DNA from 3 places in the Streptococcus sp. Z556 genome. Region 1 is predicted to be linked to each of the others. Evidence: predicted binding sites of a transcription regulator. Region 1 holds the regulator's gene; each other region holds the start of a gene.
What was found. The regulator NrdR, encoded in region 1, represses ribonucleotide reductase genes. The targets are predictions, from matches to a motif close to ACACNATATATNGTGT.
Positions count from the first base shown of each region.

Region 2: a site for NrdR is predicted at 2,568-2,583, ahead of nrdH (glutaredoxin-like protein NrdH). Genes of this name have one in related genera too.
Region 3: a site for NrdR is predicted at 6,333-6,348, ahead of nrdD (anaerobic ribonucleoside-triphosphate reductase). Genes of this name have one in related genera too.

Region 1 is NZ_JBRKNU010000004.1:150,658-160,733, forward strand. It holds gene ACVC7S_RS06170 (DnaD domain protein) at 1-930, opposite strand, end outside; gene nrdR (transcriptional regulator NrdR) at 931-1,404, opposite strand; gene ACVC7S_RS06180 (GntR family transcriptional regulator) at 1,545-1,910, shown strand; gene ACVC7S_RS06185 (ABC transporter ATP-binding protein) at 1,915-2,610, shown strand; gene ACVC7S_RS06190 (hypothetical protein) at 2,626-3,354, shown strand; gene ACVC7S_RS06195 (LrgB family protein) at 3,386-4,081, opposite strand; gene ACVC7S_RS06200 (CidA/LrgA family protein) at 4,078-4,452, opposite strand; gene ACVC7S_RS06205 (MarR family winged helix-turn-helix transcriptional regulator) at 4,649-5,029, shown strand; gene ACVC7S_RS06210 (DUF4649 family protein) at 5,130-5,351, shown strand; gene trxA (thioredoxin) at 5,366-5,680, shown strand; gene ACVC7S_RS06220 (MIP/aquaporin family protein) at 5,775-6,443, opposite strand; partial or broken gene ACVC7S_RS06225 (hypothetical protein) at 6,662-7,018, opposite strand; gene pepF (oligoendopeptidase F) at 9,596-10,076, opposite strand, start outside.
Region 2 is NZ_JBRKNU010000002.1:353,536-363,611, reverse strand. It holds gene nrdE (class 1b ribonucleoside-diphosphate reductase subunit alpha) at 1-2,155, opposite strand, end outside; gene nrdH (glutaredoxin-like protein NrdH) at 2,236-2,454, opposite strand; gene ACVC7S_RS04115 (phosphocarrier protein HPr) at 2,817-3,080, shown strand; gene ptsP (phosphoenolpyruvate--protein phosphotransferase) at 3,086-4,819, shown strand; gene ACVC7S_RS04105 (pneumococcal-type histidine triad protein) at 5,076-7,598, shown strand; gene ACVC7S_RS04100 (metal ABC transporter solute-binding protein, Zn/Mn family) at 7,795-8,712, shown strand; gene ACVC7S_RS04095 (pneumococcal-type histidine triad protein) at 8,720-10,076, shown strand, end outside.
Region 3 is NZ_JBRKNU010000003.1:119,827-129,902, forward strand. It holds gene ACVC7S_RS04970 (bifunctional folylpolyglutamate synthase/dihydrofolate synthase) at 1-823, shown strand, start outside; gene ACVC7S_RS04975 (SP_0198 family lipoprotein) at 914-1,369, shown strand; gene ACVC7S_RS04980 (iron-containing alcohol dehydrogenase) at 1,555-2,706, shown strand; gene cls (cardiolipin synthase) at 2,989-4,521, shown strand; gene ACVC7S_RS04990 (hypothetical protein) at 4,596-4,739, shown strand; gene ACVC7S_RS04995 (damage-inducible protein CinA) at 4,775-6,289, shown strand; gene nrdD (anaerobic ribonucleoside-triphosphate reductase) at 6,416-8,623, shown strand; gene ACVC7S_RS05005 (hypothetical protein) at 8,635-8,775, shown strand; gene ACVC7S_RS05010 (GNAT family N-acetyltransferase) at 8,819-9,319, shown strand; gene nrdG (anaerobic ribonucleoside-triphosphate reductase activating protein) at 9,324-9,920, shown strand; gene ACVC7S_RS05020 (uridine kinase family protein) at 9,917-10,076, shown strand, end outside.

The sequences.
Region 1 (10,076 bases):
GACCTTCATGGCATATTTTTCATTGACATTTGCCGAATCAACCTTGTTAAAGGTTAGAAGTAAGACGATATTGATGACTTCGTCCAACAAGCCTAAAGACTCTATCTGGTGAAGGAGCTCCCTTTCACTCTGGGTGATGTACCCTTTGCGCTCTTGTTTGAGGACTTGCAAAAAATCTCGGGGAGTTTTACTCTTTGCTTCCCTGATAATGGCCATTTCTTTGAGGCTAAAGTCAGAAGATGCTGGTTTTTGTGCTATCTTTTCACGCATGCGTTTGACTGAAATAACCTGAGCCACCGCTGTCGCCTTGGCTAATTGATAGGTTTCAAACCAGGTCCACTTTTTTTCATCTGCGATGGCAAACAATTCCAAAACATCCGCCTGCTCGTTTTCAAAACGCAAACCATCTCGAGCCATCAGGCGCTGAAAATGTTCCAAATCAAAATCATTTTTCATCTTGCTTTTAGACTCGCTTGGAGTCACTTCTTCGGTCAGATTTGGAAATACTTGACTCAAAGAAACAGAGAGTACTTCTCCCTCACTTGGAGCCTGCTTCATAGCAGAAACAGCTGTATCCCCTATCTTTTTCTCCAACAGTCTGCTATAGACAGAATGACTTAAAAAATCCTGAATAGGTAGGGGAGAATGAAGCTGCAATTCATAGGTTTCTCCCTTCTGATAAAGGGTCAACAAATCCAAAGCAGATAAGACTTTAAGGGATTGGAGTAAGGTCGGCATGCCAAAGTTTAAGTGGTTGAGGATATGGGAAAAGAGATGCTCCTTTTGCCCTCCATCCCAAAAGGTAATGGCATATAGATAGAGGCTCAGTGCCTCCTGACCGATAATCGGGAGGTAGCACTGCACCAGAGAAGAGGTATCTTGCGACACCCGATTATTCTTTAGAAAAGAAAAACGGTCATTTGGTTTCATCTATTTTTCCTTTTTCTTCTTAGAGGACTGGGTAATTTGCTGGAGCAGACTCTCCAACTCACTCACATCCTTAAAGCTACGGTAAACACTGGCAAAACGAACATAGGTAATCTCATCCAGCTCTGCCAATTCTTCCATGACTAAAGAACCAATGTATTCACTTTGGATCTCATTCTCACTGCGACTACGGAGTTTTTGCTCGATACGATTGACCACCATGCCGATTTCATCACTTGAAACAGGGCGTTTCTGGGCTGAGCGGATAATCCCATTAAAGATTTTATCTCTCGAAAACTGCTCTCGCGTACCGTCTTTTTTTACGACAACTAGCGTTCTTTCTTCTACTCGTTCATAGGTTGTAAAACGATGCTGACACTCATCGCACTCACGTCTTCGACGGATGGTATTTCCTTCTTCGGCTTGTCGACTATCAACAACACTCGACTTGGTAGCCCCACATTTTGGACAACGCATGCATTTCTCTCCTTGTCGTTTTCTTTTCATTATACCATTTTTTGAGCAATTCCCAAAACAATTCTTATTTTTACTTGACAAGTTTTTTGTTTTATTGTATTATTTGATTAGAACAAGCAAGACAAAGAAAGGAGACTATGATGTCCTGGTCATTTGATAATACAAAACCGATTTATTTACAGATTATGGAAAAAATCAAATTACAGATTGTTTCCCATGAACTGGAACCTAACCAACAGCTCCCAACCGTGAGAGAACTGGCGAGCCAGGCTGGGGTCAATCCCAATACCATCCAGCGCGCCTTGTCTGACCTTGAACGTGAAGGATTTGTATACAGCAAGCGGACAACTGGTCGTTTTGTCACCGAGGATTTGGACCTCATCGTTCAGTCCCGCAAACAACTTTCCGAGGAGCAACTGCAACACTTCGTCTCTTGCATGCTCCAATTTGGCTACCAAAAAGAAGAGTTGCCAAATGTATTAAGCGACTATATTAAAGGAGTTTAAGACTATGACATTATTAGCACTTGAGAATGTATCAAAATCTTATGGAGGCACTATTGCTCTTGAAAATATCTCACTTGAGATTTCGGCTGGCAAAATTGTTGGTCTCCTCGGCCCAAATGGATCTGGAAAAACGACCTTAATCAAACTGATCAATGGCCTTCTTCAGCCTGATAAAGGACGTGTTCTCATTAACGGATTGGATCCAAGTCCAGCCACCAAGGCGATCGTCTCCTATCTTCCTGACACAACTTATCTCAATGAAGAGATGAAGGTCAAGGATGCTCTAACCTATTTTAAAACCTTCTATCAGGATTTTAATCTCGAAAGAGCCCAACACCTGTTAGCTGATCTTGGCATTGATGAGAACAACCGCCTCAAGAAACTATCAAAAGGGAACAAGGAAAAAGTTCAACTCATCCTGGTTATGAGCCGCGAAGCTCGTCTTTATGTCCTCGATGAACCTATTGGTGGAGTGGATCCAGCTGCCCGTGATTATATCCTCAATACCATCATCAACAACTACTCACCAACCTCTACGGTACTGATTTCAACCCACTTGATTTCAGATATTGAACCTATCTTGGATGAGATTATCTTCCTCAAAGACGGAAAAGTCGTCCGTCAAGGAAATGTTGATGATATTCGTTACGAGTCTGGTGAATCCATTGACCAGCTCTTCCGTCAAGAGTTCAAGGCTTAGATAAAGGAGATTATTATGTTTTGGAATTTAGTTCGTTATGAATTTAAAAATATCAATAAATGGTATCTTGCACTCTACGGTGCTGTACTTGCAATTTCAGTTTTGATTGGAATTTTTATTAGCAGTCTTAGCACTAGTTACAACCCTGATAATACAGGCTATCTCATTTTCTTTTTGATTTTAGTCTTTGGGGGACTCAGCGTCACTCTTTGGATTGCAACAATCTTTTTAATCATCCGAAGATTCAAGGGCAGTGTTTATGACCGCCAAGGGTACTTGACCCTGACCTTGCCTGTCTCTGAGCACCAAATCATCATCGCAAAACTTTTAGGTGGTCTTGTCTGGTCCATCTTAAGCTATATCGTCTTTATCTTGAGTATACTGATTATCTTTTTCTTAACACCAATAGAAAAAGACTTCACTGCCCTCTATAACTTCATTTCCCCTTACCTCAGCTACGGCTGGCTGTATGCCCTATCACTATTTGTCGGGTCAATCGCATGGATTTTATCCATTTACCTCTCCATCTCTATTGGACAACTCTTTAATGAGTATCGAACAGCTATGGGAATTCTAGCCTATATCGTTATTTCAATCGTTATTAGTTATATCACTTTCTTCTTAAGAGTTGACAATGACTTTAACGTGATGGCTGGTACAGAAATCTTGCGCGATCTCGTTCTAGCGACGATCTATTACCTCGGAACCTACTATATCTTAAAAAACAAGGTTAACTTGCAATAAAAAATGCCCAGCTAAAAAGCTGGGTTTTTCTTTAACTCAATATCAAACTGGCTACAAAAGGGCTGACAAAGACATAAAGAATACCAGTAATACCGATAGCCAAGCCACCCATGGCTCCTGCTACAGAGCCGTATCGAAAGGCTGTTCCCGTGCCGACAGCGTGTCCCGTTCCTCCAAGGGAAAGGCCTACAGCCACTGGATCATCAATCTTCAACCACTTCAAAAGAGTTGGTCCGATAACACTGGTCAAAATCCCAGTCGCCACTACGACGACCAAGGTCACAGTCGTCAAACCTTGCAATTTTTCTGTGATCCCCACTGCCATGGCGGTTGTCACTGACTTGGGAAAGAGAGAAATGGCTAGGAAGAAGTCCATGCCAAATATTTTCGCTACTATGGCAGTAAAGCAAGTATTGACAACTACTGCTAACAGACTACCAAAGAGAATACTCCGAGCATGGTGCTTCATCAGGTGAAAACTCTTGTAAAGCGGAATCCCTAGAGCCACGGTCGATGGGACTATCAAGTTGTTCAGATAAACCCCACCTTGATAGTAGTCTTGGTAAGAAATACCAGTCACCTTGAGAAAAATAATGATAAAAACAGCTGACAAAAGCAAGGGCGTTGTCAAAGGATGGGGAAAACGTCTGTGAATCAACATCCCTACTAGATAAGCTAGGATAGATAATGCAATCCCAAACAGAGGATTGGAAACAAATTCGCTCATTTAGCATCTCCTTTCTCATAATCTCCCTCAAATCGTCTCTTGATAAACTGAACCACTAGGGCGATGAGGATAATGTTGATGACAGCCGCAAAAAAAACAATCAAGACGATAGGCAAGAGATAGGGAGCAATCACATCAAACTTCTCCATGATTCCCACTGCTGGCGGCAAAAAGAGAATGGTCATATTGGCCAGCAAGAAATTCCCGACCATATTGACATGCCTAGTCCTTAGCCACTTGAACTGTAAGGCTAAAAAGAGAATAATCAAACCAATAATACTGCCTGGGATGGGCAGATGAAAGAAACTAGAAATTCCCTCTCCGATTAGAGAAATCACAAAGAGAATCATTAATTGAACATATAATTTCATCCTAAACTCCACGAAATAGACTTCTTGCATACCAGTTTACTCTTTTTTCAGAAAATTTCAAGGAAATATTGAAATTCTTCTCTCTTGCAAGAATTAGTTAAAAGTAGTATAATCATTGCATGCGCAATCATCTTGTGTTGTAGAGACAGTCAGTAATGACTTTGTGATTTTTACTTTGAAAAGAAAGGAGAAAGCAATGACCTATTTGGAAAAGTGGTTTGACTACAACCGCCGTCAAAAGGAAATGGAAGCCATGTTAGAAGAAACCATCGCCCAGCAGACTGAACAAAGGTTGACCTTAAAAGAGTTTTACCTACTCTACTATCTGGACCTAGCTGATGAAAAATCCTTACGACAGATTGACCTACCAGATAAACTCCATCTTAGTCCGAGCGCTGTTTCTCGAATGGTTGCCCGACTAGAAGAGAAAAACTGCGGTTTGCTTAGTCGCCGATGTTGTGATCAGGATAGACGGGCTAGTTTTATCTGCCTGACTGACGAGGGACAAACAACCCTAGCTTACCTGCAAAAGGCCGTCGAAGAAAGTCTGGAAACGAGTCTTGATTTCATTTCGTAATCAGATTTTTTAAAAAAGTTGCGTGCGCAATCATTTTTCTTGACATTCCTCTTTTCAAGGAGTACAATAAAGTCAAGATCAAACAACAAAGGAGTTTTATATGATCGAAATTACCTATCTAGACGCCAGCAAGCAAGAGAGAACCATGACTTTCGAGTCTTACCAAGACTTTGAACGTTCTCAACATGCCTGCCTCATCGGCGTCGCGGATTACTACACTGTCCAAAAATTAACCTACAATGGTCATGATTTGGACTACCATGGGACTTATGGAGATGTCTTCTTCTATCTCATGAAACAAGATTTAAGCCAATACAACTAAAAAGGAGAAATACAATGGCAAAAGCAATTACAGATGCAACATTTGAACAAGAAACAAAAGACGGTTTGGTCTTGGTAGACTTCTGGGCAACTTGGTGTGGTCCATGTCGTATGCAAGGTCCAATTTTGGACAAATTGTCTGAAGAACTTTCAGAAGATGTCTTGAAAATCGTTAAAATGGACGTTGATGAAAATCCAAACACAGCTCGTGCCTTTGGAATCATGTCTATCCCAACCCTTCTCTTCAAAAAAGATGGCCAAGTGGTAAAACAGGTTGCAGGTGTTCACACAGCAGAACAAATCAAAGCCATCGTTGCTGAATTGAGCTAATCACGAAACACTCCCATTCAAAAAGGGAGTGCTTTTTGTTTGCATAGAAAAAGCCCTGTTCCTCAAACTGAGAACAGGACTCTTTTTTCGTTTCTTATTCTTCTGTTCCAAGGCAGTTTTTCGCAACAAGGGCTGCAAGAACACCACCAACGATTGGAGCAAGGATGAAAATCCAAACTTGTTGAAGAGCTGCGCCACCAACCAAGACAGCTGGAGCCAAACTACGAGCTGGGTTTACTGAAAGGCCAGTGATGTTCAATCCTACAAGGATCATAGCCATCAAGGACAAACCGATTACCAAACCAGCAATCGCGCCATTTCCTTTGCTTGCTGATGTTACAGTCATGATAACCAAGACAAACAAGAAAGTTGCGATGACTTCAAACAAGAAACCACCAAAGACAGTGACACCGTTTGCCAAGGCATTTTCACCAAGACTAGCAGTTGACATGCCTGAGTTAGACAAGAGGAAGAATACTGCAGCTGATGCAAGGAAAGCTCCAACTACTTGTCCAAGGATGTAGTTCACAAGCTCTGAAGATGACAAACGTTTGTTTACAAACATAGCGATCGAAACAGCTGGGTTCAAGTGAGCACCTGAAACAGTTCCGATTGAGAAAGCTGCGACTACGATTGCCAAACCAAAGGCAAAAGCAATTCCAAGGTGTCCAAGGCCATTAAGACCATTTCCAAAAACAACGGCTCCTGTTCCGATGAACACAAGCATAAAAGTACCGATTAATTCAGCAACAAATTTTTTCATGATAAGTCTCCTTTTTTCAAACTATGTATTAGTCTATCAGAAGGAGGAAAGGGTTTCAAGAAATTTGATTGGAAATTTCATACATATTGCAATATTGTTTTCAAAATTTGTATATTTTTAATGTATTACAATTAGTTGTAAATCTCTATATTTGATGGTTATACTATACTGAATAAAATGAGAGTTTGTATTAATCTTTTTAAATAGCATAGAACTCTCTATTTAATCCATTCCCCATTGTAATTGACATGATATCCATCAGGTGTAGTTGTATTGACTGCTAAAGCGCCAGAACTATAAGCATAATACCATTTCCCTGAAACAGTGAACCATCCTGTTTGCATAGAGCCTGAGCTATTCAAATAGTACCATGAGCCACTTGATTTGACCCATCCTGTTTGCATATCCCCTGAACCACTGAGATAATACCACGAATTACCTGATTGAATCCATCCAGTCTGCATCCAACCCGAGCGATCAAAATGGTACCATTTCCCATTGATTAGCTCCCATCCATTAGATGTATAGGAACCATTGTTATGTCTATACCACCAACGACCAGATGATTGAATCCAACTTCCTTTTGAAGCAAGTCTTACTTTTAACTTATAGGCTTCAGATACTTTGATGTATTCTTTCTTAGCAGTTTCCTTTTTAACTTTTGCATTTTTTAATTTAGCATTTGCATTTTCAAGTGCTTTTTTTGATTCCTCAAACTTCTGTTTAGCGATAATCAAACTTTTTTTAGCTTCATCGAGTTTTCTTGGAGCATTTTTGAGGATAATGACATCTTGTTGCGCCTTTGTCAAATCCTTTTTAGCATTAGCTAATGACTGTTCCGCATTCTTACTAGCATGAGATTTATTATTCTTGATTGCTTTCAATCGATTTAATTGAGATTCTTGTTTCAAAAATTCAGTTTTAGCAGCACTCAGCAAAGTTTGTTGTTTACTCAATTCTGCTTGTGCTGATTTCAAAACGTTTAGCTTAGCTTCATTTTGTTTTGTCAAATCCACAAGACGTTTTTTAGATTTGTCTAGTTCTTTTTTATCTTTATCTAAAGTCGTTTTAGCAATGGTAAGGTTATTGTTTAGAGACGATAGTTTTTCATTTGCCACAGTCTCTTCATTTCTTTGTTTTCGATTAAAATTATCTAAAGCTTCTTTCGCTTTAGTATAGGCTGGATTTTTAGGATGTGTGATTTCATTCCAAACATAACGGAAAGTTGTCTTCGGTAAGAATTTTACACGTTTACCGTTAAAATAAAATTCAGAGCGATTTTTATCTCCATCCTTATTTTCTGCTCTTGCTAAAAAATGTGAGCTATAAGGATTACTATAATACGTCTCACCGTTATAAGTATAACTACTTCTTTCAGATGGGCTAACTACAGATGGTAAGGTATTATAAACATCTCTATTATTATCAGATACAAATGTCAATATACCATAACCGTTAGTTTGCGTCATAGCAAGCCCAGTCCCTGAGGCAGCTAATAAAGGTATTCTATGTCCGTAGTTATATCTATTCACCTCATTTGGATTATCAGTACCATAACTACTTGCATTATTATAATCATGGAAGTAAGATAATAATTCATCATAAGCAATCTGTTTTTCATCTAAAGTTGATTTTTCTTGTAATGAACCCTGAGAAGCATTTTCTGTTTCACCCTTAAGTTCAAACTCACTTGTTTTCAAAACAGTATCATGACTCAATTCATTATTTCTTGCCATTTCATCCGTTCTGGCTTTTGCCCATTTCAAAGCTTTATCCGTTACCTCAGGCACTGGGATATCTATACCATTTATACGACGTAATTCTACTAGATACTCTCTTATATATCTAGAAACTTTTTTATAATCTACAACATGAGGTTTATCAACATCATCTTTAGAGTTTACTATTATTGTTTCAGTTTTTTCTCCGTTAAAGTCGACATTTTCATTTGAAACAACATAATATCTTTTACCATCTTTACCTATCCAAGATGAATATTCAGGAGATAATGTAGTTGACATAGAATTATCATCACTTACCTTATCTTCTTTTAATTGATGTTCTACTTTTTCTGTTAAAAATTCAGATCCAGCCGACTTTACATTCTTTTCAAGATTAGAACGTGTCTTATTTCCTCTTTCTACAAGCGCTTTTCTTTCTTGCTCTGCTTTTGATACTGAATTAGTTAAAGAATTTACTTTATCTTGGTTCGCTTTCACTTTCGCATCTAATTTCTCAGTTGCTTGTTGAAGCTCGCGTAGTGTATTCCAATCAAAAGAATTCTCTGCTACCCTTACTTTGTCTTGTGCATTTTTTACGTCTGCTGCTCTTTGATCAACCTGAGTTTTTGCCTTATTAACAACTGTTTGTTGGTTCTCGACACTTGTCTGAGCTTGTTTCTCACCTTGTTTTGCTCCAGCCAAATTTTCTTCGGCTTTCTTGACAGTTACTTGTTTTGCGGCAAGATCCTTTTCTGCATTTTTAATTTTCTCAGGTGTAGCTTGCTTAGCAAATTCTTGAGCTTGTTTCAAAGCGTCATCTGCTTTGTTCTTATTAGTTACAGCAGATGCATACTCTTGTTGCGTTTTATCAACAATCTTCTGAGCATTCTTTTCTTCATCAATTGCTTTGTTTAGTTTGACTTCTGCATTTTTTACATCTGATTCTGAAACTTCAACATCCTTTTTGGTCTCTGATTGACTGACAGTAGTTTTATTCGATTGTTTATTTGTAACCTCATCTGCTTGGACATGACCATTAAAAGCAGTTACTATTGCAGTTGCAACTCCCAAACCAATCAGCACTTGTTCCTTTTTCATAAAATTAACCTTTCTTTTTAAGCGTTTATATTTTATATTTTATCATATATTTCTATATTTTTAAAGAATTACGATATTCTTAGAAATTGTTTATAAATCTATACCTTGCATCTATAATTACATAAAACAACTTAATTATAAATTGTAATATATAGTTCCTCATCAACTTCTGAACTAAATTCAATCATATAGAAAACAAAAAGGATGATTAGTAATACCGATTCCGTTATTAATTCTGCTTTGCAATTACGACCCTAAACACTTTTCTTGACAATCACTACAAATAAAGCAAAAGTCCCATTAGCATCATTCTAGAATGACCTCTCTATTCCCTTATTCCCCCAACTCAGCACTGTAGGCGATAATCTGGTCAACTGTGTCTGACAAGAACTGGATGGTATCACGGAGTGGTTTGTCTGTTGAGATATCGGCTCCGATAATCATGGCTGACTCAAGCGGTGTCTTGCTGCCACCTGATTTGAGGAGATTGAGCCAGTCTTCGGCTCCATTCTCAGAATTTTTCAGATGGAGATAACCTGCTGTCGAGATGACAAGTCCAGCTGAGTAAGTGTAACTATACAAGCCCATGTAATAGTGAGCTTGGCGCATCCAAGTCAGAGCTGCATCGTCATCAATCTCAATGGCATCTCCCCAGAAGTTCGTCAAGACTTCCTTCATGATGCTGTTGAGTTTACTTGCTCCAAAGGTTTCACCCTCTTCAATCAATGTATAAACCTTGCGTTGGAAGGCCGCTTCCAAGAGGTGGGTGATAAAGTTATGGAAGTAGGTGTCTGTCAGACGATGAGCAAGAGCG
Region 2 (10,076 bases), on a different contig from region 1:
TCACACAGCTTTCACATTGGTTAGCACCAACTTCCCCACCGTCGTCTGTAAAGGTACGGACGTAGTAGATAGACTTGATACCCTTGTTAAAGGCATAGTTACGAAGAATAGATAGGTCACGTGTCGTTTGTTTGTTTTCTTTCTTCCATTCGTAAAGACCTTTTGGAATGTCGCTACGCATGAAGAGGGTGAGTGAAAGTCCTTGATCCACGTGCTCTGTCGCAGCAGCGTAAACATCAATCACCTTACGCATATCCATGTCGTAAGCAGAAGTGTAGTAAGGGATAGTATCTGTTGACAAACCTGCAGCAGGGTAGTAGATCTTACCAATTTTCTTTTCCTGACGTTCTTCGATGCGTTGTGTAATCGGGTGGATAGAAGCAGAAACGTCGTTGATGTAGCTGATAGAACCATTTGGAGCAACAGCTAGACGGTTTTGGTGATAAAGACCATCTGCTTGAACCTTTTCGCGAAGTTCAGCCCAATCAGCAGCACTTGGGATAAAGACGTCTTTGAAGAGCTCTTTGACACGGTCTGATTTTGGAACAAATTCGCCTGTCACATACTTGTCGAAGTAGCTTCCGTTAGCATAGTCTGATTTTTCAAAGTTGTGGAAGGTGATACCACGTTCACGCGCGATGTTATTAGATTCTACCAAGGTCCAGTAGTTCATAAGCATAAAGTAGATGCTTGTAAATTCAACTGACTCAGGTGATCCATATTCGATCAGTTGTTGCGCTAGGTAGCTGTGAAGTCCCATAGCACCAAGACCAAAGGTGTGAGCCAAACTGTTTCCGTGGTCGATAGTAGGGACAGCTACGATGTGTGAACTATCTGTAACGAAAGTCAAAGCACGAACCATAGCACGGATAGAACGACCAAAGTCAGGTGAGGTCATCATGTTGACCACGTTGGTTGAACCAAGGTTACATGAGACGTCTGTTCCCATTTGAAGGAATTCTTGAGCATCGTTGATCAAACTTGGTTCTTGAACTTGAAGAATCTCAGAACACAAGTTGCTCATGATAATCTTTCCATCAACAGGATTTGCACGGTTAGCCGTATCGATGTTGACTACATATGGATAGCCAGATTCTTGTTGCAATTTAGAGATTTCCGTTTCCAAATCACGCGCCTTGATTTTTGTCTTGCGGATATTTGGATTTGCTACTAATTCATCATATTTTTCAGTGATGTCGATATAGTTGAATGGCACGCCATACTCAAGCTCTACAGAGTAAGGGCTGAAGAGGTACATTTCTTCATTTTTACGAGCCAATTCGTAGAATTTATCTGGTACCACAACTCCAAGTGAGAGGGTCTTCACACGAACTTTTTCATCGGCATTTTCTTTCTTAGTAGAAAGGAAGGCGATGATATCTGGGTGAAAGACATTGAGATACACTACACCAGCCCCTTGACGTTGCCCCAATTGGTTGGAGTAAGAGAAGCTGTCTTCGAAAAGTTTCATAACTGGTACGACACCAGAAGCAGCACCTTCATAGCCTTTGATAGGTGCACCAGCTTCACGAAGGTTGCTGAGGGAAATTCCCACACCACCACCGATACGTGAAAGTTGGAGAGCTGAGTTGATGGAACGTCCGATAGAGTTCATGTCATCAGTTACTTGAATCAAGAAACAAGATACCAACTCCCCACGACGAGCACGACCTGCGTTCAAAAAGGAAGGAGTAGCTGGTTGGTAGCGTTGGTGGATGATTTCATTGGCAATATCAGTCGCAATCGCTTCATCCCCGTCAGCAAAATAAAGTGCATTAAAGAAGACACGGTCTTCCATACTTTCAAGGTAATATTCACCGTCGTTAGTCTTCAAGGCATATTGATTGTAAAACTTATAGGCAGCCATGAAAGACTTGAATTGGAAGTTTTGATCTTTAATAAATTGAGACAATTCTTCCAAGAATTCTGGGCGGTATTTCTTGATAAATGCTGTTTCAATGTAGTTGTGTTCAATGAGGTAGTTGATTTTATCAGTGATTGAATCAAAAACCATAGTGTTTGGAACTACATTTTCTTTAAAGAAGGCATCCAAGGCTTCTTTATCTTTATGAAGCATGATTTGTCCATTAACAGGACGGTTGATTTCGTTATTGAGACGGAAGTAGGTCACGTCCTCAAGATGTTTTAATCCCATAAAATTTCCCTTATCTAATTACAAAAGAAAGGCTTCTAAGTTAGCCCTAGAAGCAGTTTCTTCTGGATGATGTACTAAGATTATGCTAACTGTTTTAGTTTTCCTGGTTGGAAACCTGAAAAAACTTCAGTTGGTGTTTGGATAATAGGAGCTGCGCTGAAACCGAGCTCTTTAACTTGATCGATGTACTCAGGTTGCTCGTCAAGATTAATCTCACGATAAGCGACATTGTTGCTGTCCAAGAAACGCTTGGTCATCTTACATTGGACACAGTTGTTTTTAGAATAAACGGTTACCATTTTCGTAACTCCTCTTTCAAAATTGATTACTTTCTTAGTATATCAGAAAAAAAAACTTTGTCAAACTTTTTAAACTAAATCTTGTGCTAAAAAGTTACAGTTTCAAAAACAAAGCACAAGATATAGTGTTTTGTCAGAGTGTAAAATTGGGTTTTCATTGAACTATCAAAGTTTATCAAAACAAAAAAACTATATACTGTATATTGGTAAGACAAATAGAAGATTTTCAGCAAGTTATCAGAAAGGAAATAGAAGAAAGTCCATAAAACACTTGAAAAATTATCTAGAAGGTGATATAATACAGTCTTGTAAGGGTTATCACATATAACTCAAAAAAGAAATAACTAAAGGAGAGTCAAACTATGGCTTCTAAAGATTTCCACGTAGTGGCAGAAACAGGTATTCACGCACGTCCAGCAACATTGTTGGTTCAAACAGCTAGCAAATTTGCTTCAGATATCACTCTTGAATACAAAGGTAAATCAGTAAACCTTAAATCTATCATGGGTGTTATGAGTCTTGGTGTTGGCCAAGGTGCTGACGTTACAATTTCAGCTGAAGGTGCAGATGCTGACGACGCAATCGCTGCTATCACTGAAACTATGGAAAAAGAAGGATTGGCATAAGGAAAATGACAGAAATGCTTAAAGGAATCGCAGCATCAGACGGTGTTGCAGTTGCAAAAGCATATCTACTCGTTCAACCGGATTTGTCATTTGAGACTGTTACAGTCGAAGATACAAACGCAGAAGAAGCTCGCCTTGATGCTGCTCTAAAAGCATCACAAGACGAGCTTTCTGTTATTCGTGAGAAAGCAGTAGGTACGCTCGGTGAAGAAGCTGCTCAAGTATTTGACGCTCACTTAATGGTCCTTGCTGACCCAGAAATGATCAGCCAAATCAAGGAAACAATCCGTGCTAAGAAAGTGAATGCAGAAGCAGGTCTGAAAGAAGTTACAGACATGTTTATCACTATCTTTGAAGGTATGGAAGACAACCCATACATGCAAGAACGTGCGGCGGATATCCGCGACGTGACAAAACGTGTATTGGCAAACCTTCTTGGTAAAAAATTGCCAAACCCAGCTTCTATCAATGAAGAAGTGATTGTCATTGCACATGACTTGACTCCTTCTGATACAGCTCAATTGGACAAAAACTTTGTAAAAGCTTTTGTAACCAACATTGGTGGACGTACAAGCCACTCAGCTATCATGGCACGTACACTTGAAATTGCTGCTGTATTGGGTACAAACAACATCACTGAAATCGTAAAAGACGGTGACATCCTTGCCGTTAACGGTATCACAGGTGAAGTTATCATCAACCCAACTGATGAACAAGCTACAGAATTTAAAGCAGCTGGTGAAGCTTATGCTCAACAGAAAGCTGAATGGGCACTCTTAAAAGATGCTAAAACAGTGACTGCTGATGGCAAACATTTCGAATTGGCTGCCAACATCGGTACTCCAAAAGACGTTGAAGGTGTCAATGACAACGGTGCTGAAGCTGTTGGTCTTTACCGCACAGAGTTCTTGTACATGGATTCTCAAGACTTCCCAACAGAAGATGAGCAGTACGAAGCTTACAAGGCTGTACTTGAAGGAATGAACGGTAAACCAGTTGTCGTTCGTACAATGGATATCGGTGGAGATAAGGAACTTCCTTACTTCGATATGCCTCACGAAATGAATCCATTCCTTGGATTCCGTGCCCTTCGTATCTCTATCTCTGAGACTGGAGATGCTATGTTCCGCACACAAATCCGTGCTCTTCTTCGTGCGTCTGTTCACGGTCAATTGCGTATCATGTTCCCAATGGTTGCACTCTTGAAAGAATTCCGTGCAGCGAAAGCAGTCTTTGACGAAGAAAAAGCAAATCTTCTTGCTGAAGGTGTTGCAGTTGCGGATGATATCCAAGTTGGTATCATGATCGAGATTCCTGCAGCGGCTATGCTTGCAGACCAATTTGCTAAAGAAGTTGACTTCTTCTCAATTGGTACAAACGACTTGATCCAATACACAATGGCAGCAGACCGTATGAACGAACAAGTTTCATACCTTTACCAACCATACAACCCATCAATCCTTCGTTTGATTAACAACGTTATCAAAGCAGCTCATGCTGAAGGTAAATGGGCTGGTATGTGTGGTGAGATGGCTGGTGACCAACAAGCTGTTCCACTTCTTGTCGGAATGGGCTTGGATGAGTTCTCTATGTCAGCAACATCTGTACTTCGTACACGTAGCTTGATGAAGAAATTGGACACAGCTAAGATGGAAGAGTACGCAAACCGTGCCCTTACAGAATGCTCAACAATGGAAGAAGTTCTTGAACTTCAAAAAGAATACGTTAATTTTGATTAATCGAAAAATCCCTGCAACGCAGTTGCAGGGACTTTTTTTATATTTTTTAAAGCAATATTAAGAAAAACTGCTTTATATGAAGCCTTTCGAAGACAAGGTAGTAGGGCAGAATAAAAAATTACTTAACTGGTTCATAAAATCCTTGACAAGGTGAAAATTTAGGAGTAAACTATTAACCAGTTAAGTAATAGAGAGGAGTTTCTGCAATTTAGAAATGAATTGCAAATAGAAATATCAAAAAAGAAAGTGAGTTTCGATGAAAATTAATAAAAAATATCTTGCTGGTTCTGCGGCAGCCTTGATTTTAAGTGTTTGTTCTTACGAGTTGGGACTGTATCAAGCCAGAACGGTTAAGGAAAATAATCGTGTTTCCTATATAGATGGAAAACAAGCGACGCAAAAAACGGAGAATTTGACTCCTGATGAGGTTAGCAAGCGTGAAGGAATCAATGCGGAGCAAATCGTCATCAAGATAACAGACCAAGGCTATGTCACTTCACATGGCGACCACTATCATTATTACAATGGTAAGGTTCCTTATGACGCAATTTTTAGTGAAGAATTACTCATGAAAGATCCAAACTATAAGCTAAAAGATGAGGATATTGTCAATGAAGTCAAGGGTGGATATGTTATCAAGGTAGATGGAAAATACTATGTTTACCTTAAGGATGCTGCCCATGCGGATAATGTTCGTACGAAAGCAGAAATCAATCGACAAAAACAAGAGCATAGTCAACATCGTGAAGGTGGGACTCCAAGAAACGATGGTGCTGTAGCTCTGGCACGTTCGCAAGGACGTTATACCACAGATGATGGTTACATCTTTAATGCATCTGATATTATAGAGGATACTGGTGATGCTTATATCGTTCCTCATGGCGATCATTACCATTACATTCCTAAGAATGAGTTATCAGCTAGCGAGTTGGCTGCTGCAGAAGCCTTCCTATCTGGTCGGGGCAATCTGTCAAGTTCAAGAACCTATCGCCGACAAAATAGCGATAACACTCCAAGAGCAAACTGGGCACCTTCTGTAAGCAATCCAGGAACTACCAATACTAACACAAGCAACAACAGCAATACTAACAGTCAAGCAAGTCAAAGTGATGACATTGATAGTCTTTTGAAACAGCTTTATGCCTTGCCACACAGCCAACGACACGTAGAATCTGATGGCCTTGTTTTCGACCCGGCGCAAATCACAAGTCGAACCGCCAGAGGTGTAGCTGTCCCTCATGGTAACCATTACCACTTTATCCCTTATGAACAAATGTCTGAATTGGAAGAACGAATCGCTCGCATCATCCCGCTTCGCTATCGTTCGAACCACTGGGTGCCGGATTCAAGACCAGAACAACCAAGTCCACAACCGACTCCGGAACCTAGTCCAAGCCCGCAACCTGCACCAAATCCTCAACCAGCTCCAAGCAATCCAATTGACGAAAAATTGGTTAAACAGGCGATTCGAAAAGTAGCTGATGGCTATGTATTTGAGGAGAATGGAATCTCACGTTATACTCCTGCCATGAAGCTTTCAGCAGAAACAGCAGCAGCCATTGATAGTAAACTAGCCCAGCAAGAAAGTTTGTCTCATAAACTCAGAGCTAAGAAAACCAACCTCCCATCTGGTGATCGAGGATTTTACAATAAGGCTTATGATTTACTAGCAAGAGTTCTTCAAGACTTACTTGATAATAAAGGGCGCCAAGCTGATTTTGAGGCTTTGGATAAACTCTTGGAACGACTCAATGATGCTTCAAGTGATAAAGTCAAGTTAGTGGATGATATTCTTGCTTTCTTAGCACCGATTCGCCATCCAGAACGTTTAGGAAAACCGAATGCGCAAATTGCTTATACTGATGATGAGATTCAAGTAGCCAAGTTGGCAGGTAAGTATACAACAGAAGACGGTTATATCTTTGATCCTCGTGATATCACAAGTGATGAGGGGGATGCTTATGTAACTCCTCATATGACCCATAGCCATTGGATTAAAAAAGATAGTTTGTCTGAAGCCGAAAGAGCGGCAGCCCAGGCTTATGCTAAAGAGAAAGGTTTAACTCCTCCTTCAACAGACCATCAGAATTCAGGAAATACGGAGGCTAAAGGAGCAGAAGCTATCTACAACCGCGTGAAAGCAGCCAAGAAGGTGCCGCTTGATCGTATGCCTTACAATCTCCAACATACTGTGGAAGTCAAAAACGGAAGCTTGATTATTCCTCATTATGACCATTACCATAACATCAAATTTGAGTGGTTTGACGAAGGCCTTTATGAGGCTCCTAAGGGTTATACTTTAGAGGATCTCTTTGAGACTGTGAAGTACTATGTCGAACATCCAAACGAACGTCCGCATTCAGATAGTGGTTGGGGAAATGCAAGTGACCATGTTCAAAGAAACCAAAATGGTCAAGCTGATAACAATCATACGGAAAAACCATCAGTAGAGAAACCTCGGACAGAAAAACCTGAGGAAGAAAAACCTCGCGAAGAGAAGCCGAAGAGTGAGAAACCAGAGTCTCCAAAACCAACTGAGGAGCCAGAAGAAGAATCGCCAGAGGAATCAGAAGAACCTAAGGTTGAAACTGAAAAGGTTGAAGAAAAACTGAGAGAGGCTGAAGATATACTTGGAAAAATCCAAGACCCCATTATCAAGTCTAATGCCAAAGAAACTCTCACGGGATTAAAGAATAACTTGCTATTTGGCGCCCAAGACAACAATACTATTATGGCAGAAGCTGAAAAATTATTGGCTTTGTTAAGGGAGAGTAAGTAGTTGTAGCAACATTTTCTAACTCCTAAAAACAGGATAGGAGAGCTAGAAAAGATAAAATCGAAAAATGAGAGCAGAATATGAGTTCTAGTTCTCATTTTTTTCATGAAAATGTGCAAAATATCTTGACATATAGTGTAAATAAAGATAAACTATTTACTAGTTAATTAAATGGTTAAATACTAGTTAAGGAGTAATGATGAAAAAAAGAACGATCCTATTATTGATGGCCAGTTTGTTGGCTCTTGTCTTAGGAGCATGTAGTCAAAAAGAAAAACAAGAAGCAAAAGGGATGAAGATTGTCACAAGTTTTTACCCAGTCTATGCCATGGTCAAAGAGGTATCAGGTAACCTGAATGATGTTCGGATGATTCAGTCAAGTAGTGGAATTCACTCATATGAACCTTCAGCGAATGACATTGCTGCTATTTATGATGCGGATGTTTTTGTCTACCACTCGCATACACTGGAGTCTTGGGCGGGAAGTCTGGATCCAAATTTGAAAAAATCAAAAGTTAAAGTTTTAGAAGCCTCTGAAGGGATGACCTTGGAGCGTGTACCAGGTTTGGAAGATGTTGAAGCTAGTGACGGTATTGATGAAAAAACACTCTACGACCCTCACACTTGGTTAGATCCAGAAAAAGCTGGCGAAGAAGCGCAGATTATTGCGGATAAACTTTCGGAGCTTGATAGTGCCAATAAAGAGACTTATCAAAAGAATGCTAAAGACTTTATCGCTAAAGCTCAAGAATTAAGCAAGAAATACCAGCCTATTTTTGAAAAAGCAAGTCAAAAGACTTTTGTTACGCAACACACAGCCTTTTCTTACCTGGCTAAACGCTTTGGTTTGAAACAACTTGGTATAGCAGGGATTTCTCCTGAACAAGAACCAAGTCCGAGACAGTTGACAGAAATCCAAGAATTTGTAAAAACCTATAAGGTTAAAACCATCTTTACTGAGAGCAATGCTTCTTCTAAAGTCGCTGAGACCTTGGTCAAATCAACAGGAGTTAGCCTGAAAACACTGAATCCTTTGGAAGCAGACCCCGAAAATGACAAAACTTACTTAGAAAATTTAGAAGAAAATATGAATGTTCTTGCAGAAGAATTAAAATGAGGAGATTATGAAAATTAAGAAAAAGTATCTTGCGGCGGGATCGGCTTTAGTCCTTTCCCTAAGCCTTTGCATCTATGCATTGAACCAACACCAGGTAGAAGGAAACAAAGATAATAACCGTGTGTCTTATGTCGATGGGAAGCAAGATTCTCAAAAAACAGAGACCCAAACACCAGACCAAGTTAGCAAAAAGGAAGATATTCAGGCAGAACAAATTGTCGTGAAAATTACCGATCAAGGTTATGTGACATCACACGGTGATCATTTCCATTATTACAATGGTAAAGTTCCTTTTGACGCGATTTTCAGTGAAGAACTGTTGATGAAAGATGCCAATTATCAACTGAAAGACGCTGACATTGTCAACGAAATCAAAGGTGGCTACATTATCAAGGTTGATGGCAAGTATTATGTTTACCTTAAGGATGCGGCGCATGCAGATAACGTTCGTACGAAGGACGAAATTGAACGCCAAAAACAAGGTCATACTCACGATGCACCAACTTCTAACAGTGCAGTGACCCTTGCACGATCACAAGGACGCTATACTACCGATGATGGCTACATCTTTAATCCATCTGATATTATAGAGGATACTGGCGATGCTTACATCGTTCCTCACGGAGGACATTACCACTATATTCCTAAGAGTTCTTTGTCTGCTAGCGAATTGGCAGCTGCCCAAGCCTATCTCTCTGGAACTAGAAAACAACCGAGTGTGACTAACTATCGTCCAAGTCAAAATGGAACCAGTCAAACCACTAATCCTAGTCAACAAACCGAAACACCAAGCAAACCAGAAGAGAGCCTTCAGAGTCTATTGCAGCAACTCTATGCTCTTCCAAGTAATCAACGTTATGCAGAATCAGATGGCTTGATTTTTGACCCTGCTAAGATTTCAAGCAGAACACCAAGTGGCGTAGCGATTCCTCATGGAAATCACTATCATTTTATTCCATATACAAAGCTTTCTACCTTGGAAGAAAAGATTGCGCGTATGATTCCTCTTGCTAGCGACAGTGGAAAACCAGCACCTTTGGAAAAACCAAGCAAACCCGTAGAACATCCTGGGCAGCAAGACCATCATCATGACCAAGACGGTGAACACGGAAGTCAGGGGACCAACCATGGAGATCATGACCATGATGGAGAGAACCATGACCATCATCATGATGAAGAACATGATCATGGTTTTGCAGCTGACCGTGTCATCAGTGAGGATGAGCAAGGATTTGTAGTTTCTCACGGAGATCACGCTCATTATTTCTTTAAGAAGGACTTGACTGCAGCTCAAATCAAAGCTGCCCAAAATCACTTGAAAGAAAATCATCAGTCTGAGCCTGTTCAACCACTTGCCAAGACTG
Region 3 (10,076 bases), on a different contig from region 1:
TGGCTTACTAGACACGACTAATGTGGTAACTGGAGAGATTGCAGTTGTTACTTCCATTGGCCTAGATCATCAGGAGACCTTGGGTGACAGTCTGGAGGAAATAGCAGAGCAGAAAGCTGGTATCTTCAAGACTGGAAAGAAGGCAGTCATTGCCAATCTTGCTCCAGAAGCTGAGCTTGTCTGTCAAAAAAGAGCAAGAGAGTTAGCTGTAGACCTTTATCAAGCTGGGCAAGACTTCTCCTTTAATGCTGGGGATTTTTCAAGTAGCCTAGCAAGATTTTCCCAGCTTGAAATCAGTTTGGAAGGTGTTTATCAGCAGGAAAATGCCGCCTTGGCTTTACAAAGCTTTCTACTTTTTATGGAGTCAAGAGAGGAAAAAGTCGAAGAAGAGCTTGTGAGACAGGCCTTGCAAGAGACCTATTGGGCAGGTAGATTGGAGCGGATTCGTCCGCAAATCTATCTAGATGGGGCACACAACCTTCCAGCCTTGACCCGTTTGGTTGAGTTTCTCCAAGAGAAAATCCAACAAGGCTATCAAGTTCGTATCCTTTTTGGTGCCCTTAAACGCAAGGATTACCAAGGGATGTTGGGCTACCTATCTGAGCAGTTGCCTCAGGTGGAACTTAAGGTAACGGGCTTTGACTATCAAGGTTCTTTGGATGAGAAGGATGTGGCGGGTTACGATTTGATTTCTTCCTATGGCGATTTTATCAGAGAATTTGAAGAAAAGGCCAACAATCAGGACCTGCTTTTTGTGACGGGCTCGCTCTACTTTATCTCAGAAGTCCGAGCGAGTTTGCTAGGAAGCGATGGGATTAGTTGACCTTCTAGGCTTAAGTTGTTATACTTGAGGTAGGAGGTACATCTGGAAACTGATCCAGCAAAACATTGGCACAAAAGAAAGGAAATCGCTATGAAAACGAAAACATTCACACTTTCTATTGCTTCCCTAGCAATTCTTAGTCTTTTAGCAGCTTGTGGAACTAAGACACAAGTACCTACCCAGCAATCTGCTCAACAATCATCTACTCAACAAGAGTCATCTTCTAGTGCTACTACAAGTGCTAGCCAACCACAGGCGTCCTCAAGTCAGGACACTACTGTAGCTCAACCTACGAATATCGATGGTACCTATACTGGAAAAGATGAGAATGACCAGATTACTCTTGTTGTAACAGGTAAAACTGGTACATGGACTGAGGTCGAGCCAGATGGAGATAAGGAAATCAAGCAAGTTAGCTTTGAACCAGAAAATCAACGTGTCATTATCGGTGATGATGTCAAAATTTACACGGTTAATGGTAATCAATTGATTATCGATGATATGGACCGAGAGCCATCTGACCGAGTGGTATTAACTAAGCAATAATCATTCAGTAAAAGTTCCAATGAGATGAAATCCATCTTTTTGGAGCTTTTTTGTTTAAAAACGTGACCAGTGGTTCTTTACCGTTATTTTACTTAAAGCGCTTACAAATGTTTGTAAAATGAAGGATAAGGTCATATACTTAAGGTAAATAGTCAAATAGCGCAAAGGCGCAGGAGGAAAAGCATATGGCTACATTTTACGTTCCGGCAGTTAACCTTATTGGTAAAGGTGTAGTAAATGAAGTAGGTCCGTATATCAAGGAACTGGGGTATAAAAAGGCTCTTTTGGTGACAGACAAGTTCATCGAGGGAAGTGATATTTTACCTAAGGTCCTAAAACCATTAGATGCTGAAGGGATTGAATATGTGATCTTTAGCGATGTGGAGCCAAATCCGACTTGCAAGAACGTCACAGACGGAGTTACTGCTTTGAAAGAGCATGGTTGTGACTTCATTATCAGTCTTGGGGGAGGCTCTCCTCAGGATGCGGCTAGTTGTGTCTCTATCATCGCTACAAATGGTGGCAAACCACAGGACTACGAAGGCCTCCACAAGTCTGCTAAAAAAGGATTGCCAGTAGTTGCGATCAATACAACTGCAGGAACTTCAGCAGAAATCACCATCAACTATGTGATTACTGACGAAGAACGCAAGGTCAAGATGGTAATGGTAGATAAGAACAGCCTTGCCTTGATCTCTGTCAATGATCCAGAACTTATGGTATCAAAACCGCAAGCGCTCACAGCAGCAACAGGTATGGATGCTCTTACCCACGCTGTTGAAGCCTTGGTAACACCGGGTGCTTATGATGTGACCAAGAAACTCTCTATCGGAACGATTGAACTCATCAAGGAGTATCTTCCTCGTGCTGTGGCTAATGGCCAAGATATCGAAGCGCGTGAGGCGATGGTTAATGCGATCTTCCTTGGCGGTATGAGTTTTAACAACGCTGGTTTGGGCTACGTTCACTCAATGGCTCACCAACTCGGTGCAGTGTATAACTTACCACATGGTGTCTGCTGTGCCCTGCTTCTCCCAGTTGTAGAACGTGAAAATGCCAAACGGGTGCCAGAAGCTTTCCGCAATGTAGCCAAAGCTTTGGGACTCCATATTGAAGGGAAAACCGACCAAGAATGTGCAGCCTATGCTATCGCTGAGATTGAAAAGTTGTCTGAAACGGTAGGAATTCCGAAGAAACTCACTGAACTTGGTATCCAAGAAAAAGACTTTGACTTTGACTATCTTTCTAAAAATGCTTTGATCGATGCTTGTGCGCCAGGCAATCCATTCATGCCAACTTTAGAAGAGACCATTGCTCTTTATAAAGAACTCTTCTAGTGATTAACTTAAGAGGAAGCGACGTATTCCCGAAAATATAAATAATATTGGAAAGAACTATCATTATGGTAGTTCTTTTTAAGCCTCTTAATACCCTAGTTAAAAATATAAAAAGGGATAGCACGTCATATAGTGAATGAGTAGTTTAAGAATCTTGCAGCTCTTGGAATAGTTTGCATAGAAAAAGGCAAAAGGTTGCCATCTACCCCTGAACTGAGGTATACTAGTAGAGACATTAGTTTATCAAGCAGTTAGGAGAATGTTAGAAAAGGAAGGGGATGTATGACAGCTAGAAAAATGCAGCTACTCATGTCTAAGTATGGTTTTAGTATTACCATCATGTTGGCAGAGTTGTTTATCATCTTTGGTTTATTTCTCTATCTAGGTCGGATGGCTCCGATTCTCTGGATTATCCTAGTTATTTTGATGAGTATGGCGACCATTGTATCGATTGTTAATCGTTCTATGAATCCTGAGAGCAAGGTAACATGGCTCTTAGTAGCCTTTGTTCCAGTATTTGGTCCCTTGCTCTATATCATGTTTGGAGAACGCCATCTATCTAAAAAAGAGATCAAGCAATTGAAACAGCTCCAATCAATGGTTGACCGGGAGGACAATAGCAGAGCTCTCCGTTTGGAGTTAAAGGAGCAGGACAAGTCGGCTTACGGAGTTATCAAATCTCTCCTCAGCATGGACACGAATGCCGATGTCTATGATCGAACGGATACACAATTTTTTGCCTCTGGTGAAAGTATGTGGCATCAGATGCTAGAGGATCTCAGGAAAGCGGAGAAGTTTATCTTTCTCGAATACTATATCATCGAAGAAGGTTTGATGTGGAACAGCATTTTAGAGATTTTGGAAGAAAAGGCTGCTCAAGGAGTAGAAGTTAAGCTTCTCTATGACGATATTGGATGCATGGCAACCTTACCTGGGGATTACACCATCCAGCTTCGTAGTCGAGGGATTGAAGCCCATAAATTTAACAAGGTGATTCCGCGCTTGACCGTTGCCTATAACAACCGTGACCACCGTAAAATCATGATTATCGATGGGCAGATTGCCTATACAGGTGGTGCCAATCTAGCAGACGAGTATATCAATCATATCGAACGCTTTGGTTACTGGAAGGATAGTGGTATTCGGTTGGATGGTCCAGCAGTAAAGGCTTTTACTAGACTCTTTTTATCCACCTGGTATATCAATCGTGGAGAGATTAGTGACTTTGACCAATACCATCTTGAAAATCAACCTAGAGACGGGATGGGGCTCTGTATTCCCTATAGTAGTGGCCCTAAACCTATTTACCGATCTCAGGTTGGGAAAACGGTCTATCAAAATCTTATCAATCAAGCTACAGACTACGTTTATATCACGACACCCTATCTGATTGCGGACTATGATCTCACAGAAAGTATCAAAAATGCAGCTCTGAGAGGGGTGGATGTGCGAATTGTGACGCCTTGTATCCCAGATAAGAAGGTCATCCAATTGGTTACTCGCGGAGCCTATCCTGACTTGTTGTCTGCTGGAGTTCGTATTTATGAGTACAGTCCGGGATTCCTTCATAGCAAGCAAATGCTTGTCGATGGAGAGGCAGCTACTGTGGGAACCATCAATTTTGACTATCGTAGCTTGCTTCACCACTATGAAAATGCCGTCTTGCTTTATAGAACGCAATCTATCATCGATATTGAGAGGGACTTCGAAGAGATTTTTAAGGTTTCTCAAGAAATCTATCCCCACACAATCAAAACAAGCTGGTACCAAAGCCTCATTAAGGAAATTGTCCAGTTGTTTGCACCCATGCTCTAACTATCCATCGAGATCTAGCCCAAGGCTGGATCTTATTTTTTCTTCTTACGAATAGATAGGTAAAGGAGAAAAACATGCTCAATCTAGAAGATGAAGATTTTATTAAAGAGTTTAGAATTAGTAGGTTTCACCGTTTTCGTGAAATCGAACGCTTTGCGATATTGGATAAGAAATTCAGCAAATATCAATCCCAAGCTGACATTCCTGTAAGATTTTGATATACTAAAACAGATAAACTTAGAGGAGAAATTGAATGAACGTATACGGGAAAATAGATGAGAAACAAGAAGGATCTCATTACCAAGACTGGTCAGCGCCAGAAAAGAGAGAAGGAGCTCCCATTCCCTTTTTTAGTATCATGCTTTGGAGTTTAGTGGCCACAGCCATTTCGGTTGTCCTGCCTTTTATTTTTGGTTTAGTCAGTCCGCAACAAACTCAGGATCTTTATACCGGTTGGGCCTTGCATCAAAATGGTCAAATGTATACAGATTACTTTGGAACGAATGGATTGCTCTATTACTTGCTAACCTATCTTTCCCTAGGAAGTATTCTGCTTGCTTTGGTTGAGTGGTTGGCCTTGTTTGGAGCAGGTGTTTTCCTTTTTAAATCTGCAGATGCTCTTACTGGTCAAGCAGAAGAAGCCAAGAAGCTGGTATTTGTGTTCTATTTGTTAGTGGCAGGACTTGCTTTTGGTGGTGGCTATGCTCTCTTGCTAGCCTTGCCTTTCCTATTTTATTCATTGAGCATTGTTACGAACTATTTGGCTTATCCAAATGACGACAAAGGATTTGTAAGAGTAGGGATGAGCCTTGCTCTCGCTTTCTTCCTTGCACCGCTTCCTATAACCTTGTTTGCGGCTGTACTAGCTCTGGGTATCATTGGCTTTAATCTAGGCAAAGGCCGCTTTGTTCACGGGTTATATCAGTTCTTTGCGTCAGCCTTAGGGTTTTCACTCTTATTCTATCCTTTGGGTTACTATACAGTGTGGACAGGAAGTTTTGGGGATGCTATTAGCCAGACCTTGTATCCGGTAAATGCTCTTAGCATTTTCTCAAATTCGCATTTACTTGAAAATGCGGCTTTCTATGGCTTGCTTGCTGTGGGGCTAGGTTCCCTTGGTTTGCTCTTTACTGGTTTATTCCAGTCAAAACCAGCCAAGCAATATGCCTTATCAATTGCTGCTAGCTTGGGCTTGTTGGTTTCTTTGGGAATCTTGATTCTCTCAAATGAACCTGTCAACGGTACTCGTCTCGTTATTCTCCTTCCTTTCTTGGTCTTGCTCCTTCTGACAGGGATCAAGGAAGATGTTTCGGAGGGAGGGAGTCGTCGTAGAAGACGTGAGGAAAAAGCCTCTTTTATTAAAGGGAATTTCTATCTACCACTGCTTGCCCTTGCCTACCTTATTGCACTTCCTATCCTGAGTCGCTACCTTTCACATCCGGCGACTTATCAGGAGAGAGAACGTCTTGCTAGCCTGGTCAAACAGCAAACGAGTTCTGAGGATCGAGTCTATGCTTGGGATGATCGTCCAGATTTCTATCGTGCAAGTGAACGCTTGGCGCCGACTTCTCTAGTGACCCCAACACTCTATACCGCAAGCGACGAAAATAAAACCAAACTGATGAATGATCTAAAAGAAAATCAACCAAAGATGATTATGGTCAATCAAAAAGTTACCTTGTGGTCGGATGTGGAGAGTTGGCTCAGCGAAAAATATGAGCTTGTTCAGACAGATACTAGTGAATTCAAGCTTTATAAATCTAAATAAAAAATCAATATCTTGTGGAATTTTAAAAATTTTAGGATTTTTGACACAAGATATTGATTTTTATTTTTAGAGTGGTATAATACTGAATATAAACAATTCAACAATATTTTAGAAAAGAGCATGGATATGATTGTATTAGAAGAAAAGCTTGCAACCGTTCCCACCTTGTTCGTTGAAAAACGAGATGGTAGACGTGTAGTGTTTGATGTAGACAAGATTGACAAGGCTCTCCACAAGGCGGCAGAAAAAGTTATGGACCTTACGCCTCTAGTAGAAAAACGTCTAAACGGTCTGGTTGAAAGAATCGTCACTGAAATTCACAGTCGCTTCCCTCAAGGTGTCAAGATTTACGAAATTCAAAATGTCGTAGAACATGAACTCCTTGAAGCCAAAGAATATGCGCTAGCTGAGGAGTATATCACTTATCGGACACAAAGGGATTTTGAGCGCTCAAAAGCGACAGATATCAACTTTAGTATCCATAAGCTGCTCAATAAAGATCAGGCAGTTGTCAATGAAAATGCCAATAAAGACAGCGATGTCTTTAATACCCAGCGTGATTTGACAGCAGGGATTGTTGGAAAATCAATCGGACTGCAAATGCTTCCTAAGCACGTAGCCAATGCTCACCAAAAAGGGGATATCCACTATCATGACTTGGACTACAGTCCCTACACACCGATGACCAACTGCTGTTTGATTGATTTTAAAGGCATGTTGGAAAATGGTTTTAAGATTGGCAATGCGGAGGTAGAAAGTCCCAAGTCTATCCAGACTGCGACAGCTCAAATTTCACAAATCATCGCCAACGTTGCTTCTAGCCAGTACGGGGGCTGTTCAGCTGACCGTATCGATGAAGTCTTGGCTCCTTATGCAGAGAAGAATTATCAAAAACACCTTAAGGATGCGGAAGAGTGGGTCCTGCCTGATAAACGGGAAGATTACGCTTGGAAGAAAACGCAAAAGGACATCTACGATGCCATGCAATCTCTCGAGTATGAAATCAACACTCTCTTCACTTCAAATGGCCAAACACCTTTTACTTCGCTAGGTTTTGGTCTGGGAACCAATCGTTTTGAGCGTGAAATTCAAAAAGCTATCTTGACCATTCGTATCAAGGGTCTTGGTTCAGAACATCGAACAGCCATCTTCCCTAAACTCATCTTTACGTTGAAAAGAGGACTCAACTTAGAGGAAGGTTCACCTAACTACGACATCAAACAGTTGGCTCTTGAGTGTGCAACCAAGCGGATGTACCCAGATGTCTTGTCCTATGATAAGATTATCGAGCTGACAGGCTCCTTCAAGGTTCCTATGGGCTGCCGTTCTTTCCTCCAAGGATGGAAGGATGAGAATGGTGTCGAGGTCAATTCAGGCCGTATGAATCTAGGTGTTGTGACAGTCAATCTGCCTCGTATCGCTCTCGAGTCTGAAGGTGACTTGAACAAGTTCTGGGAAATCTTCAACGAGCGAATGAACATTGCGGAGGATGCTCTGGTTTATCGTGTCGAACGAACCAAGGAAGCAACACCAGCAAATGCCCCTATCCTCTATCAGTATGGTGCCTTCGGCCGCCGTCTCGGAAAAGAAGAAAGTGTAGACCAACTCTTCAAGAATCGCCGTGCGACCATTTCTCTAGGCTATATCGGTTTGTATGAAGTGGCGACGGTCTTCTTTGGCAATAGCTGGGAAAGCAATCCAGAAGCCAAGGAATTCACGCTTGACATCATTCGTGATATGAAACGACGTGTAGAAGAGTGGTCAGATCAATATGATTACCATTTCTCTATCTACTCAACACCGTCTGAAAGCTTGACAGACCGCTTCTGTCGCTTGGATACAGAGAAGTTCGGCTCTATTCCTGATATTACAGACAAGGAATACTACACCAACTCTTTCCACTATGATGTCCGTAAAAATCCAACACCGTTTGAAAAACTGGATTTTGAAAAAGTTTATCCAGAAGCAGGTGCGTCAGGTGGCTTTATCCACTATTGTGAGTATCCAGTTCTTCAACAAAATCCTAAGGCCCTGGAAGCTGTCTGGGACTATGCCTATGACCGTGTCGGCTATCTAGGAACCAATACTCCGATTGATCGTTGCTACAAGTGTGATTTTGAAGGGGATTTTGAACCCACTGAGCGAGGATTTGCTTGTCCCAACTGTGGCAATAGCGACCCTAAAACGGTAGATGTGGTCAAACGTACGTGTGGGTATCTGGGAAATCCTCAAGCGCGTCCAATGGTTAACGGACGTCACAAGGAAATCGCTGCGCGGGTCAAACATATGAATGGCTCAACCATTAAAACGGCAGGACATGAAGTAATAAATTAGAAGGAAACGCAATGGGGAAATACCAATTAGATGATAAGGGACGTGCTCAAGTAACCCGTTATCATGAAAAACATTCGAAAGGTGGAGTAGGAAAAAAAGAACGCTTGCTCAACCTCAGAGAACAGTTTTTAAACAAGAACAAGAAAAAATAAAAGTGAGAGTTGCCTCTCACTTTTCTCTTAATTGGAGGTAAAAATGATACTACGCAGACCAACATTGGCAGATAAAGAAACAGTTTTAGAGATGATGGCAGAGTTTGAACAGACTCAATCACCCCACGATGGTGGGTTTTGGAACGCCAACAATTTTGTTTATGAAGAGTGGCTAGAAGAAAATCTTCAAGCGGAAGCGGGACTCAATATTCCTGAAAACTGGGTTCCTGCTATCCAGCTGGTTAGTTTTGACGTAGCAGGCCAGGCTCTTGGCTTTCTCAACCTTCGTCTCCGATTAAATGACTACTTACTAGAAAATGGGGGCCATATTGGCTACTCCATTCGTCCATCTGAAAGAGGTAAGGGTTATGCCAAAGAATCCCTCCGACAAGGTCTACAAGTTGCTAAGGGAAAGAATATTAAACGAGCTTTAGTGACTTGTAGCACAGAAAATCCAGCAAGCCGAGCTGTTATCTTAGCTAATGGTGGGGTGTTTGAGGATGTTCGCAATGGTGTAGAACGTTACTGGATAGATTTGGAGTAAAAGGATGACATGGAATACACCAAAACCAGGTGAATGGAAAAGTGAAGAACTCAGTAAAGGGCGGATTATTGATTACAAGGCCTTTAACTTTGTCGATGGAGAAGGTGTGCGCAACTCTCTCTATGTATCAGGCTGTATGTTTCACTGCGAGGGGTGCTATAATGCTGCGACTTGGTCTTTCAACGCAGGCATTCCCTATACGGCAGAATTAGAAGAACAAATCATGGAAGACCTTGCCCAACCCTATGTTCAAGGATTGACCCTGCTAGGAGGAGAGCCATTCCTCAATACGGGCATTCTCTTGCCTCTCGTAAAACGCATTCGGAAGGAATTACCAGATAAAGACATCTGGTCCTGGACAGGTTATACTTGGGAAGAAATGATGTTGGAGACTCCAGACAAACTGGAACTCTTGTCGTTGATTGACATCCTTGTCGATGGTCGTTATGACAAAAGCAAGCGCAATCTCATGCTCCAGTTCCGAGGTTCCTCTAATCAACGGATTATTGATGTGCAAAAATCTCTCAAAAGTGGGAAAATAGTGATTTGGGACAAGCTTAATGATGGAAAAGAAAGCTATGAACAGGTGAAGAGAGAATGAAGAAAAAAGAGTTAGTAGACAAACTGGTTTCAGAGATCGAAACGGGGAAAGTCAAAACACTGGGGATTTACGGTCACGGTGCATCAGGAAAGTCTACCTTTGCTAAAGAATTGTTCCAAGCCCTAGATTCTGAAAAGGTAAATCTACTAGAAACAG